DNA from 3 places in the Halobacillus amylolyticus genome. Region 3 is predicted to be linked to each of the others. Evidence: riboswitches for the same ligand, from Rfam matches in the RefSeq annotation. Region 3 holds a riboswitch; each other region holds the start of a gene.
What was found. Region 3 has a riboswitch for cobalamin ahead of MUO15_RS18885 (acyl-CoA thioesterase). Riboswitches for the same ligand answer to the same signal wherever they lie in the genome.

Region 1 (5,112 bases), 1.3 Mb from region 3:
AAGATATATCACCGAAATGTTTCAGCCTCCGTTTCTGTTAGCCACTTATCTATTGCTTTAACAAGAAAGTAATACTCATAACCAATTTTTATGTAAGGAATTTTACTTTTTGTAACATTACCATCTTTCTTTGGCAATATTTTTTCTAATTGCTTGCCACTTACACCTAAATATTCCTTTAATTCTAAATGACCCATTAATTGTTCCTCTGATTTTGTATTCACGTTAACTTGTTCAAGTCCTTTTTGAAAGCTAGCACTATTATTTATTGCACTAGAAACCATCCAAGCTCCAGCAAAAATACATACTCCTAAAATTATAAGAGATAAACTAATTGTTATTTGTCTCATAATATCCCCCTCTAAATTACTTAAGTGGACCATTACAAATGCCAATTATTTCAAAGCATCCCCAAGAACTCAATGCTTTTCCACAAAAAATAGGCTTATCTTTACTACAGATAAGCGCCCTTTTACTGAAGGATTGATATACAGCATTAATCTTATTTTTTAATATTACTTATCCCAATTCTACTGTTACTTTTCCTGTAACTGAACAGTAAATGGCTTTAACTTATAGGACTTAGCAACCTTCTCAAAGGTTTGTTGTATATCCTTTTTTGTTGCCTTTCCTTTATTTTCAGCTTCCGAAATTATAACAATATAGTTTATCCCATTTTCGTAGTCTTGACTCATGATTAAACCAGTCGAGCTATAGCCTTTAGATTCCAATTTTTCAGCAACCTCTTCTACAAATTCAGATTGTTTCCTAAGATCAAATTGAGTTTTATCTACACTTTCAACTTCTGTAGAGTCATCTGCATTAACTTGTTTCTGCGGTGTCTCATTTTTATTCATAAAGAAGAATATGACTACAAGAATCGAACTAACTGCCAGAACTCCAAGAAGGACTTTTTTCATTCTAAAACCTCATTTTATTCGGATAGTTAGTATATAGTATGTCCAAGAGTTGTTATTGAGAAGTAAAAGAGAGCATGGTAGTAAAAAATGAAGAGGTTTGCTTTTACTTGGTAGAAATGTGTTATTTAATCAGTCTGCATGGCTACAAGCTGGGGCTTAAACCAACACAGGCTTCATGACACCCCATCTGACACTGTACATGACACGGTATGGATCCTCGAAAACTCCCGTCCTGAAGCGGTTCAACGGATGGAAATATAGGCGGAAGCAAAGCTGAAAAAACGTTTATAAAAAAGAATTGAAAAAAATACAGAAACAGAAATCCAACATCGGCACCAAATAAAGTCACATTTTCAGACCAGAAGCGACACCAACCTGCTCCCTCATTTCGATTATAAAAGTAGACCAACTGAAATGAGGATGAATGGAAGATGAATATAGAAGCTGTTCGCAACCTTCAATCGTTTCCAAATACGAAAGAACTGAACCTCCGCGTTCGAGGGTTCTTATTCCACCACAAACAAGAACTTTCAGAAGGAACCCTTGCCGTCTTACGTTATATTTGGCGGCATTCCGTAAAATATCCAGGTGTTTCCTTCGCAAAACTAGAAACCATCCAGAAGAAAACGAACAAAAGCCGGAGCACCGTAATCCGGGCGATCAATTGCTTAGTAAACAAACAGCTACCCACACGCGTACCCACCATCCGGCCAAACGGGAAACGAGGAGTCAACATCCTTGTATTTCGTGCAGATGGGGATGAACGATTACCAGAAACAGAAATCAAACAAGAGTCCGCTCCCGTCTCCCAAGCCTCTTCTCACCAAGGCGATGCCCCTAAGGAGAATCTCTTACCTGAAACGGAAACGGAGCAAAGCAAGACTCATATAGAAAAAAGCGCACCTGTGTTCGACACGGACTATTTACCTTCTTACATACCTGAAACCTTTATTGAAGTCGCTCGTCCATTTTTATCACCGAAGGAGATTTTATCAGCCTGGCAAAGTGTACAACGTGCCTATAATAAAGCGAACCTGAATCAACCGATTGAATATTACATCGAGAGGATTAATAAGACATTCAAACAATCCGTTTTTGCAAAGCATCATGGATTAATCAGGAAAACATTTCTTGGCTATTTTTACGGAAGCCTAAAAGAAACCTTCATTCAAATCGTTCGGGAAGAGGTCATGGCCGACCCATCGAACGTTTATTATGACTGGTTAAATGAAGAAGCTTGATTTTTTAATTCTATTTGTTGAAATCTATTTTATTAAGCTAAATTCTTTAGTTTGTACATTAGTTCAAATCCTGTTTTTTTTCGAACTACCTTCACAATGATATGACAAGTCCTCAGACATCCACACTTGACATCTAAAATATTCCATTAAAATAACTGATGGACTCTTGTTAATTTTTAAAATACTTGATATATTTAAGAAGACAATTGTATAGGTGTAGAAATAGGTGCAGCTCAGTGAATTCATTTAGCTGCTTAAAAGGGAAGTTCGGTTAGAACCCGACGCTGTCCCGCAACTGTATTTGGGAGCAATTCGAATAAACCACTGTTTTCATGGAGTATGGAAATGGGAAGGTTCGAGGAGCGATGATCATAAGCCAGGAGACCTGCCTGTTTTTAGCGAACACTAAAACCTACGCGGACAGGAGGTGTTAAGGGCGAGAATAGCAGGAATGCTACATGGTTTGTTTCATTACCATGTTTTATTTTAATATACGCAGCTTAACAACTTCTTTTGGAAGTTGTTTTTTTAATGGTTAAAAAATCTAGTGACCATCATGCTTGAGGAGGTACCCTTTGTTTGGTTCAGTCGAGTATTATTCCCAATTATTTAAAGCTTATATTATGAACAATTTAGCTACAGATCAAAGCTGTCCATTGCGAACAAAGTATTCACAGTGGAGAGCTGAGGTTATGAACCAGGAATATAAACCCGAGAAAAAAGAAGTGTACTTACAAAATCTCGAAAAGGCTTATGAGAAAATATATGAAGAGGTATTTAGAACCCCTAAAAAGGAAGATGGGGACTTATAAAGGGATAAAGGATTCATCTCTTTTGTAAGCGGTTTCCTAGCGTTGACAATATTAGGAGGGTCATTGATGGCAGAACAAACTGTGTATAAACCCGGTCTAGACGGAGTCATTGCTGCAGAAACGGGCATTTCTTATTTGGATGTAGAAGCTGAAGAAATTGTGATCAGAGGGTATGAATTAATCGAGTTGGCGGAGGAAAAGAAATACCTGGATTTGGTCCATCTTTTGTTACATTGTTCATTACCTAATGATAGCGAACGAGCATCACTTCAGCAAGAACTAAAGCAGGAATATCGTCTTCCTCCCAAATTCTTTAGGCTGTTTGAGCAGCTTCCGGAAAAAACGCACCCCATGGATGCATTACGTACGGGGATTTCAGCGCTTTCAGGATATGATGAGAGGTTAAACGAGCGCAATGAAGAAGAAAACTTAAAGAAAGCGATTCTTCTTTTGGCAAAAATCCCAAATATCGTTGCAAACAGTTACCATATTCTTCATGGCCAAAAGCCAGTAAAGCCTAAACAAGACTTACCTTATAGTGATAACTTTTTATATATGATTACTGGAAAAGAACCGAATGCACGTGAAGCAGCTATTTTCGATCAGTCATTGATGGTCTATAGTGAACATGAAATGCCGAACTCCACCTTTGCTGCACGAGTCATCGCCTCCACGAATGCTGATATTTGCGGGGCTCTAACTGGGGCCGTGGCATCTTTAAAAGGAAACTTACATGGCGGTGCCAATGAGGCGGTCATGTATATGCTGCTTGAAGGAGAAACGATCGAAGGTTTCCGTTACCTGCTCTATAAGAAGCTGAAAAACAAAGAAAAAGTGATGGGGTTCGGTCACCGAGTTTATATGAAGAAAATGGATCCAAGGGCTGCATTGATGAAGGAAGCCTTACGCGAACTTGCTGAGGACAAAGGGCGTATGGATTTATTCGAAATGTGTGAAGCAGGAGAAACCCTTATACGTGAAGAAAAAGGTTTATATCCAAATTTGGATTATTACGCAGCACCTGTTTATTATTTGCTTGATATTCCAATCGAACTGTACACACCGATCTTCTACGCATCCCGTACATTAGGTTTGTGTGCTCACATTTTTGAACAACATTCCAATAATAAATTGTTTAGACCTCGCGTACATTACACAGGACCACGTGGGCTTCACCCTTAAAAAAGCGATAGTTGACTTTTCTTTCTCTCCGATCGGCTGCGACCGGGCGGAGAGGCACTGTACATATTTTTAAAGAGAGGTGGAGAATGTTATGACAGAAGTGAAAATGAACACAGCTCAATCAACAGATCAAGTAGTGGAACAAATTGCCGATTATGCGGTCAATGGAACGATTTCGAGTGAGGAAGCGCTCAAGACAGCGCGTTATGTATTAATGGATACCTTAGGGTGTGGTTTACTGGCGCTTCGTTACCCAGAATGCACCAAACACCTTGGCCCGATTGTACCTGGGACGGTCGTTCCTAACGGCGTTCAAGTGCCAGGAACACAGTATAAACTAGACCCTGTCCATGCCGCGTTCAACATTGGATGTATGATCCGCTGGCTCGATTACAACGATACGTGGCTTGCAGCCGAATGGGGGCATCCTTCTGACAACCTTGGGGGCATTTTAGCTGTGGCCGATTACTTAAGCCGCGAGCGTGTCGCTGAAGCCAAGGTACCTCTTACGATGGACTCTGTGTTGGAGTACATCGTAAAAGCGCACGAAATACAGGGCGTTCTGGCATTAGATAATAGTCTGAACCGTCAAGGCTTAGATCATGTTTTGTATGTAAAAGTGGCAACAACCGCTGTCGTTACGGCGATGTTAGGCGGAAGCAAAGAAGACGTCGCCAATGCCGTTTCCCAAGCGTGGGTGGATAACTCCAGCCTTCGAACATATCGTCACGCACCAAATACGGGTTCAAGAAAATCTTGGGCTGCTGGGGATGCGACAAGCCGCGGAGTTCGACTGGCCCTTATGACGATGAAGGGGGAAATGGGATACAAAACCCCATTATCTGCACCAGGCTGGGGTTTCCAGGATGTACTTTTTGACGGGAAAGAATTGACGATTGCCCGCCCATTTGACTCCTATGTAATGGAAAATATCTTATTTAAGATTTCTTATCCAGC
Region 2 (5,112 bases), 1.4 Mb from region 3:
TCTAGCACGCTGTCTGCAATAGCTATCACTTGCTTTTTATCGCCCACTTTATAAAAAGTGTCGAAGGCTTCTACTATTCGGTCAGCGAACTTTTCATCGTATTGCCTCAACGCGCGTATCGTCCATTTTGACTGCCCAGTCCATTGTTGATTTGTTCTTAAGTAGAATTCAATAAGTAATTCTGCTAGCACTGAGGCAACAAATAGATCCTCTTCTCGTTTAGAGCTTCCTAAGAAGTCGTCTAAGGTATCTGTTAAGAAGTAACGCTTTACCTCAATTGTTTTCTTAGACCATTCTTCAGGGCCTTTCGCCAAAAGCTGCTCCGCTTCTTTTTTAACAGCAAAAATAAAGGGATGCTCTTTTACTATGATCCCTTCTGCCACCATCCTGGGCAAAGATGGTCTGCCACGATCTACATCACTCTTAAAAAATTCCTTATAGGAACTCAGATTATGAACAAACACTTCGATCGGCCATCCTTGGTCGACAAGTGATTCTCGATATGAACTCTTGTATCCTTCGTCAAAAATAACGATGTCTAAATCCGATGTTGCCGTTTCTTCTCCGCGCACAACACTCCCGGAAAGTAATGCTCCTGTGCAGTTAGGGAATTGTTTCTTAATAAACTGTTTCGCCGATTCTATCGGATGTGGTCGTTGGTTCATCTTCCTCCACCCCCTTTTCTAAAAAAGTTTTCATATCGGGCAGCAGTGTTGGGTCACTCCAATGCACATAATGTCCTCCACGACTTTCTGTATTCAACAGGGAGTGCTTTCTGCTTCAGCTTACGGATATTTTTGTATGTAATTTTACGTTCTCTTTCATTTATATTCTCAAAAGAACCATAGGCCAGATAAGTTGGCACTGCAATTTTCTTTAAAAGCTTTGAGATATTTAAGTTAACAACTAGTTACGGGGTGCCCATAACATCACAGACACTCCTATTAAACATATTACCGCGCCAACCCAATCATATGTATCTGGGGTTTTCTTATCAATTAGCCATCCCCAAAGGACGGATAATATAATAAAAACTCCTCCATAGGCTGCGTACACCCTTCCAAACGAAGGAAAGGTTTGAAACGTTGCGATCACCCCATACATAACTAGAGAAAATCCGCCAACTATCCCCCAATAAAAAGGTTTACCATCCCTAAGCCAAAGCCAAATGAGATAGCCACCGCCAATTTCAGCGAGTCCGGCTAAAAGAAACAGCATAAACACCATGAACATTCTAAACTCCACCTCTTTTTTACAGCAGGATTTACCCGGGTGTAATTTCTTAACTTCCGTAAACAACCAATAGTAGTGAAATAGAACGGCCTTTTACTCCTTTTCAAAAATAAAGACCCACATAAACGTTAACGCTTGTCGAAGTTCAACGGGTAAACCAGACAAGTCCTTCTTCTCCACCTCACGTTTATAAACGCCATGTCCGTCTGTAAGTTTCCAGCCTGTTTCCCCAGCCATTTGCTCAAGCTCCCACGGCATCATTGTGTTGCAGATTACTTTTTCTCCATAAACGCGACGATAACTGTTCATTCTAGGCTTCGCAGTTGGACCTAACACCCCGATGCATAGCTTCCCACCTGGTTTAAGTACGCGTTTCATTTCCTCAAGTCCCTTGTAAGGTACTTCTGTCCATTCCAGACTATTCACGGCCATAATTCCATCAAAGCTCTCTTTTTCAAAAGGGAGATTAACGAGATCCCCTTGAACGAACTGCAAGTTATCTTGCTCAAGCCGGGAATTAGCCCGTTTTATCATATCCTCAGAAAGGTCGAGCCCTGTCACGGTATATCCTGCCTTTCCAAGCTTGTAAGACCCGTATCCGTCGCCACATCCGAGGTCAGCTACTTTACTCCCAATTTGTACATGTTTCTGCAAAAAAGGAATGATCGTTTTTCGACTGCCCTCATCCCACATATTCTTGCTGTTGGCATTCCAGAATTCTGCTCGTCCGTCCCATTGTTTTTCTGCCTCCTGATGCCAATTGAATGAATTCATTAATGTTGCCTCCTTATGGTTTTCGTGTTTATAATTTGCTGGAACGCTTTATAGGGTAAGTAGTATTACTAAGAGTACGCTGCTTTCTCAATACTTAACAAAAACTTATGATTAAAGGAATCAGCAAACTATATATCCGGCGAAATCAGGGGAATTCCAATCACCGTGGATACAGCAATTCCTTCAAGAACGCCAAACGCCCCATAAAAGTAAATGATACCACCGACTATAACAAGGAGAATAGGATCAAGTATCTTCGCTTAGACTTCATGGCCCATAGTAATCCGATACAGCCATAATCGATAAAATCAGAGGAATAATGAAATAGATGAATTATCGATGGGCACACGGTTCTCCCCTTTCTCACTCCCTCTTAGTAGTAATTCTACATCTGCCATTCTATTCCTCTGTGATCCGTTACATTTAACACTTCTTTATTCCCATTCAGTAAAAAACTGTTGCACGGTTCTACAATCTTCGTTATGATAAAAACACAAGATAAGCTAACAAAACATTAAAATAACACTATATATTGTATTAGCGAAGAGAAGATGCCACTAGGCTTAATAGGGAATCCGGTGTAAGTCCGGAACTGCCCCCGCAACTGTTATCGCTCTCGAAACGGAGAATCCACTGTGCACAAATGCATGGGAAGGGCCGGAGTCGAAATGAGCGTTAAGTCAGGAGACCTGTCTTTCTACGCTAGAAAGTTTCTACTTCTTCGGGGATTGAGAAGATGAGGCGATGGAATGAACAGGCGTCTTCATTTGCTATTTGGGGACGTGTACACTTTCGTTTCATGGTTTCATCCGCTCAATTTAATGAGCGGATTTTTTTATGGCTAATTATTCAGACAGCGTGAATGCGATGTGGCGGACCCTTTCTCATCAGGGATTCCCACATGACCTTTTCCAAAAGCTGTTGTAAAGGAGTGATTTTGATGGAGATGGTACATACATTAGATTGGCATGATTGGTTGGAACGTCAGAGGGGAAATTTCCTGTCGCTTGATATCCAGCGATTGTTGGACAAGCTGCCTTCAATGAATCTGGGTCAGATGGGGCACGATGAGCAGGCGAAGGCGCTGATCTTGGAGTGTTTGGCGGAGATTAGTGAGACGGAACCGGACTGGACATATCTCGCAGCGCGGATACAGCTTGAGCTGATGTATGAGGAGTCGGTCCGTAATCGCGGGATAAATGAGCCCTATGCGGGACTGCATCATTTGATTGAGTTGTTAATGGACGAGGAAATTTATAGTTCGAATCTACTTACTTCTTATTCGAAACAGGAAATCGATGAGCTTGAAGCAGCGATTGCGCCTGATCGTGATCATTTGTTTACTTACATTGGTTTAAAAACGCTCGGGGATCGATATTTAGCGCGATCGAAATCAGGGCTTGTATTTGAACTTCCTCAGGAGCGGTTTATGATCATTGCGATGACGTTAATGGCACAAGAAGATCATTCGAAACGTTTAGATTTGGTAAAAGAATCGTATTGGGCCTTGAGTCATCTCTATATGACGGTGGCGACACCGACTTTGGCAAATGCAGGCAAACGTTATGGTCAGCTGAGCTCATGCTTTATTGATACCGTCGATGACAGCTTGCAGTCAATTTATGATACGAACACGGATGTGGCAAATTTGAGCAAACACGGTGGCGGAATCGGTGTTTATTTAGGAAAAATCCGCAGCCGCGGCAGTGATATTCGTGGCTTTAAAGGCGTTTCCTCCGGGGTGCTACCATGGATGAAGCAGCTTAATAATACGGCCGTCAGTGTGGATCAGCTCGGTCAACGGCAAGGGGCGGTGGCTGTATACCTTGATGTGTGGCATAAGGATATTTTCCCTTTCCTCGACAGTCGATTGAATAATGGTGACGAACGACAGCGGACACACGATTTGTTTACAGGCGTATCGATTCCGGATGTGTTTATGGAAGCCGTTGAGAAGCGTGAGGATTGGTACTTGTTTGACCCACACGAAGTTCGCTCCGTAATGGGCTTTTCACTCGAAGATCATTTTGATGAAGCACGCGGGAATGGTTCGTTTCGTCAGCGTTATTACGCTTGTGTTGAGAACCCTGATTTGTCAAAAGAAATCGTACCCGCGATTGAAGTGATGAAGCGAATCATGGTTGGCCAGCTTGAAACGGGAACACCATACATGTTTTACCGTGATGAAGTCAATCGCATGAACCCAAACAGCCATAAAGGGATGGTATACTGCAGTAATTTGTGTACGGAAATCACTCAAAATCAGAGCCCTACCGTACAGGAGGAGCAATACATTAAGGATGGCAAAATCATTACTGTTCAAGAACCAGGTGAGTTCGTTGTTTGTAACTTATCAAGTGTGAACCTAGGTCGCGCGGTTCCAGCTGGTGTTCTTGCAAGGCTGATTCCGATCCAAGTCCGGATGCTTGATAATGTCATTGATCAAAATTCGATTCCTGTAAAACAAGCACAGTTAACGAATCAATCCTATCGCGGCATTGGCCTCGGTACGTTTGGCTGGGCCCACTTGCTCGCTCAGGAAAAAATCGCCTGGGAATCAGATGAAGCAGTTGACTATACGAAGGAAGTGTATGAGGGAATTGCTTACTACTCCATCCTTGCCAGCAACCAGCTTGCCCGCGAAAAAGGAAGTTATCCGTTATTTGAAGGGTCGGATTGGGATACAGGAGCATTTTTTGTTAAACGGTCGTTTGATCAAGATAGTACTTGGAACTGGGAACAGTTGCAACGTGACGTGGCCGAGAGGGGAATGCGTAATGGATATTTAATGGCTGTGGCCCCGAACTCCAGCACCTCAATTATTGCCGGAAGCACAGCGAGCATTGATCCGATTTTCAAAAAGTTTTATTCCGAGGAGAAAAAGGATTACAAAATTCCTGTGACGGCCCCAGATTTAAGCGCAGAAACGTATTGGTATTATAAGTCAGCGTACGATATTGATCAGCATACAAGCATAAGGCAGAATGCGGCGCGCCAGAGATATGTCGATCAGTCGATATCCTTCAATATCTATGTTCGTAACTCAATTAAAGCTAAGGAACTGCTTGCCCTGCATTTGGATGCTTGGAAACAGGGATTGAAGAC
Region 3 (5,112 bases):
GTTGTGCGAATCCCTCCTCCGACACTGCTTGGAGAAGCCCCGATAAACATAAGCACACAGATTACTAGCAGCGTAGGTGTAGTAAATTCACTAACATCCATAGTAGCAAGGCCACCATTTCTAGTCGTCACTGATTGAAAAAGAGAAAAGAACAAAGACTCCTGCCATGTCTTTTCCGCGAAAAAGTGGGTACGGTCAAACAAATAAATAAGGATAGCCCCTGCTACAACTAATGCTGCAAAGGTTACAGAAGTCAATTTCGTAAATAACGAGAATTGAACACTGTTGTCATGGCGGCGAGTAAGGTAATCTTTCATTTCGATTAATACAGGAAACCCAATAGCACCAAGTGTTAACAAGAGCATATTTATGAATTGAACAAAATAATCATTCTCAAACATAACAAGTGATGAACCGGTTATATCAAAACCGGCATTGGTTGTGGCGCTCACTGATGCGAACAACCCTTGAACAAAGGCCTCTCCTGTAGTTGGAAAATAGTTCGTAAAATAAATGCCCAGTAGGAGAGCACCGATTAGTTCAATGACAACGATAATGATTAGGATTTGTCTTATAAGTTTTACTAGTCCAGAAAAAGTGGTGCGATTTTGATCTGTTTTTATAAGCTGCCGGCTTTTAAGACCAATTTTCTTGCCAAGTAATAACCATATAAAAGTACCTAATGTCATTACACCAATTCCGCCGAATTGAAGAATGAACATGAGTACAAAGTACCCAGCCGTGTTGAACGTTTCCGCTGTTGATACGACAGATAACCCAGTCACACTCACAGCACTGACACCCGTGAATAAACTATCAATAAAGCTTAAGTGGACTCCCTCTCTATGTAAAAACGGGAGGCTTATAAGCAGTGTTGATAGGAAAACAGCTGAAACATAGAATAGAACAATGATTTGAAAAGGTGATAGACGATCAATAAAATGACGTTTAAAAATGGGGCTGTTACGCGACATCGATATTACTCCTCACTAAAACAAAACCTATGTAGTGGATTCTATATATAAAATGACGAAATGACAATAGGGGAAAAATGACTTTTCATTCCCTGGCTGGTTGAATGGAACACTCATTATTAAAGAGCTGGGTATTTAGCGCTGTCTCTGGTTTTGTAAAACAAAAACACCGTTTCCTTTTGTAGGTAGACGGTGTTCTCGTTGATCATTAAGTGATAAGACACTTCTCTATTGATAAATTTGACATGTGGCCACATCGTCTGGAAGCACTTAACTGCTCAGAGGTTATAGGCTTGTCACGGCCACTGAATGTGGGCAAGCCTATCTTAGGACACTCCCCCAACCGGGATAAGAAGTTCGGGGTGCATAGGGCATGCCGGTTTCAACCGAACGTGCACTTCCGAACTTAAGTGTCTCCCCACTTCCTGGGCATTTTACTCTTTTGTTCTATGAGCCGAAGTTAACGATCATATCATGGGTTTTTTGAACTTCCTGCTCAGGCATTTCAATCAAATACATTCCTGAGCTTGTAATGGCATTACCTGACATTTGATAGGTGGAAACGTTTTTACGTGCACTGCTATAATTCATTGCCAGGCGGCGCATATCGCTAAACTCCATGTTTGTTTTCATATTAGTACCTAACACACCCATGACTTCATCAATCTGACTGAGCATATTCAGGCTAGCCCCTTTTTCAATGATACCTTGAATGACCTGTCGCTGCCGCTCATTACGACCCAAGTCTCCCTCGGGATCCTCTTTACGCATCCGTACATAAGAGAGGGCTTGTTCGCCCGAAAGTTGTAGTTGACCTTTCGGGAACTGAAAACCGTCTTGAGTAAACGCCATATCATTATTTACTGTGACACCATCCACGGCATTTACGAGTTGTGCCAATCCCTCCATGTTCATGGTTACATAATAATCGATATTGATATCGAGAAAGTTCTCGACCGTTTTAACCGCCATGTCACTTCCGCCGTATGCATAGGCATGATTAATTCGAGTAATGCGCCCATCCCCGGCAATTTCTACTTTTGTATCCCTGGGGATGCTTACGAGCTGCATTTGATCGTTATTAGGATCAAGCGTCATGACAATCATTGTGTCAGACCGACCTTGGTCGTTCTCGCGTTCATCTACACCGAGCAATAAGATGTTGATTGGTTCATTACTGTCTAATTTCTTATCTGTTACAGCTGTGTCTATGGAGGGTACATTTTCGTGCAATTTATGATTGACGGTATTTTTGACGTTATTGAAGATCGTGAATGCATAGACCCCTCCGCCTATGAGCAGGAATGCGATGACGAGCAGCGCAATTTTCCACCACCGGCCCTTCTTCCTCTCCTTTTTCTTCGTTTCTTTACGTCCCATAATTCACCTCGATTATGTAAAATACATGAACTATTTATCTATTATACTGTTAATGGTGATTATTGTAAAAGTCATTATCAGAAACTTATAAATAATTGAAAAGAGTATAATTTAATGTTCATAGGCGATATGAAGGTGGAATATGCTACTATGAACTATAGTCTTTTAATAAGTTGGTTGAGGAAAGAAGAAATAGGTGGTATGGAATGAGAGAAATGATTCAGTTGTTGGCAGAGATTGTAAATATGTTTCACGATTTATTTTTAAACCTCTCCGAATCCTTAGGCTGGAATCTTTCTGATAAAGAGCTTCACTTTTGGATTATTGGGTTACTTGGCATCATAGGGCTAATTTTTGTAGATATAGTATTTCATGCACTTGCTAAATGGAGCGTAACGGCAATATCGTTTTTCTTTACACTTTCCATGGTGCTTGTATTCGTTCTCGCTGTTGAGATTCAGCAAAAAATAACAGGGAGAGGTGCCATGGAATTTAATGATGCAGCTGTAAGTGTGTTAGGATTTCTAGCTTTTTGCACGGTTTACTTCATTGTCAAAATGATAGTGAAATGGGTTCGCTGACTAAAAATTACACATACAAACAACCATATTCTTCCACCTCAGGTCATCCAATATCTGGATGACCTGAGGTGGAAGAATATGGAGTGATGTTTGACTTTAGGGTTGTTCTCGTAGATAGTTATAGTAGGGGAGTAATCCTCGATAATTTAACAGGCTTTATGGTGGCTTCGTTTCGAAGCTGAAAAGGGAAGATTGGTGTAATTCCAACGCGGTCCCGCCACTGTGAAGAGGAAGCTTTTCAATTTCCACTGTTTCGCTATTAATGAAATGGGAAGGAGGAGGAGCTGTTGATTCTGAGCCAGGAGACCTGCCATAAAGAAGAACATGTTTTTCCTACGGGAGATAGGAGGGTGTTACGTGATGAGATTTCAGTTTTTCTAGCTGTGCCATTTTTTGAATTCTCATAGATCAGTAAACATCTTCTTTAGTGAAGGTGTATTTTTTTGTGTAGAGAGGGAGAGGAACATGGCTAATGCTATACCAGTACAAGCTTCAAAAATGATGCAGACCCGGCTAGTGCTTCCGCCAGACACTAATCATTTGGATACCATTTTTGGCGGGAAGGTACTTGCTTATATTGATGAAATTGCTGCTTTGACAGCAATGAAACACTCGAACTGTGTTGTTGTAACAGCGTCGATAGATTCGGTAGATTTTCTATCATCTGCGAAGGTTGGGAATGCTTTGACACTTGAAGCGTGTGTTACATATACAGGGAGTTCTTCAATGGAAGTGTATGTAAAAGTGTTTGCTGACGACTTGCTTCAAGGGGAAAAAGTAATGACGACAGAATCGTTTCTTACAATGGTAGCTGTCGATTCAAATGGGAGGCCGACTCCGGTTCCCCAAGTTATACCTGAAACAGAAGAAGAGGTGAGACTGTACGAAACAGCTCCAGCGAGAAAAGAACACCGTAAAAACCGCTCCACCTTGAGGTAATTACAGAAAATTCCACCCCAGGTCATCCAAATTATGGATGACCTGGGGTGGAAGGATTTAGAAAAGAAGGAAACACCACGCTTCCTCTTAGTTGTTGTTATTTGGGGTTTCACAGCTTTCGTCTGTGCAAGCTGCATCCTTACCATCTGGAGTTAGGCTTTGGATGGAGGGTGTTTCTTTTTCTTCATCGATTACTTTTTGCAAGCTTTCCACAAAAATCTCTTTAGGCTGAGCGCCTGAGATCGCATACTTGCGGTTGATGACGAAGAAAGGTACACCTTGGACTCCGATCTCCACTCCTTCAGCTTCCTCCGCACGCACAACCTCACCATATTGTTCGCTCGCTAGTACCTCTTTTGCCTCATCGCCATTTAAACCAACTTCTTGAGCAAGTTCAAGCAATGTTTCGTGGTCTCCTGCATCCTTTGATTCAGTGAGGACAGCACGAAAGAACCGTTCTGCTGCTTCTTTCCCCAGTCCTTTCGTCTCGGCAAATTTCGCCAAACGATGAGCGTCAAAGGTATTGGTAGGAACTGTTGTATCAAGGTTATAAGTCAGTCCAACGCTGGCTGCTTGCTGTTCCATATTTCTATTCATTTCTTGTGCTTCTTCTATACTTTTGCCATACTTTGCAGCAAGCTTCTCGACGTTTGAGATTCCTGTGTTTTTCTGTGCCTGCGGATCAAGTTCAAAGCTCTTATAGACGACTTCTGTTTGATCACCGTCTGTTACTTGGTTAAGTGCCTCTTCAAGTCGACGCTTTCCGATATAGCAAAAAGGGCAGACAAAATCTGACCAAACTTCTATTTTCATATTTATCACCTCATTGTTATTCTCTCACATTTATTATTTTACGGGCCTAGTCTTTGAAATGCCATTAATCTGATTGTACCTTGCTCAAAGGAAAGGTATCGAAGCGAGTTAAACATTATCAGATTAGGGGAAGAATTCCACCTCAGGTCATCCATTTTCTGGATGACCTGAGGTGGAATGGTTCTAGTGGTCAGACGTCTTATGTTGTGTATTTTGATGCAATTTGTAATTTTTACATGAAAAGGATAGATATGATCAGATTATCTTTTTTATACTTGGGGAAGATTGATAGATTTATACAACACTATTTTAGGAGGAATTGAATGAGATTCAAAAAGACGGTCGTCACAGGGTTAGCAGCTGTATTGGCGTTAAGTCCATTTTCAAGCGGGCTCCCTCAAAGTCATGCGGCCGAAGTGCCAAGT

Region 1: another riboswitch for cobalamin. It lies ahead of MUO15_RS04545 (hypothetical protein); the one in region 3 lies ahead of MUO15_RS18885 (acyl-CoA thioesterase).
Region 2: another riboswitch for cobalamin. It lies ahead of MUO15_RS11960 (ribonucleoside-diphosphate reductase subunit alpha); the one in region 3 lies ahead of MUO15_RS18885 (acyl-CoA thioesterase).

Annotation. Positions count from the first base shown of each region.
Region 1 covers NZ_CP095075.1:859,980-865,091, forward strand. The annotation lists gene MUO15_RS04530 (hypothetical protein) at 9-350, opposite strand; gene MUO15_RS04535 (hypothetical protein) at 537-920, opposite strand; gene MUO15_RS04540 (helix-turn-helix domain-containing protein) at 1,352-2,161, shown strand; cobalamin riboswitch at 2,369-2,568, shown strand; gene MUO15_RS04545 (hypothetical protein) at 2,737-2,973, shown strand; gene mmgD (citrate synthase) at 3,040-4,155, shown strand; gene MUO15_RS04555 (bifunctional 2-methylcitrate dehydratase/aconitate hydratase) at 4,247-5,112, shown strand, end outside.
Region 2 covers NZ_CP095075.1:2,316,031-2,321,142, forward strand. The annotation lists gene MUO15_RS11945 (nucleotidyltransferase domain-containing protein) at 1-665, opposite strand, end outside; gene MUO15_RS11950 (YnfA family protein) at 907-1,233, opposite strand; gene MUO15_RS11955 (class I SAM-dependent methyltransferase) at 1,327-2,007, opposite strand; cobalamin riboswitch at 2,539-2,718, shown strand; gene MUO15_RS11960 (ribonucleoside-diphosphate reductase subunit alpha) at 2,948-5,112, shown strand, end outside.
Region 3 covers NZ_CP095075.1:3,750,875-3,755,986, forward strand. The annotation lists gene MUO15_RS18870 (TrkH family potassium uptake protein) at 1-974, opposite strand, end outside; gene MUO15_RS18875 (LCP family glycopolymer transferase) at 1,422-2,354, opposite strand; gene MUO15_RS18880 (hypothetical protein) at 2,561-2,935, shown strand; cobalamin riboswitch at 3,078-3,264, shown strand; gene MUO15_RS18885 (acyl-CoA thioesterase) at 3,401-3,874, shown strand; gene MUO15_RS18890 (DsbA family oxidoreductase) at 3,962-4,687, opposite strand; gene MUO15_RS18895 (FN3 associated domain-containing protein) at 5,011-5,112, shown strand, end outside.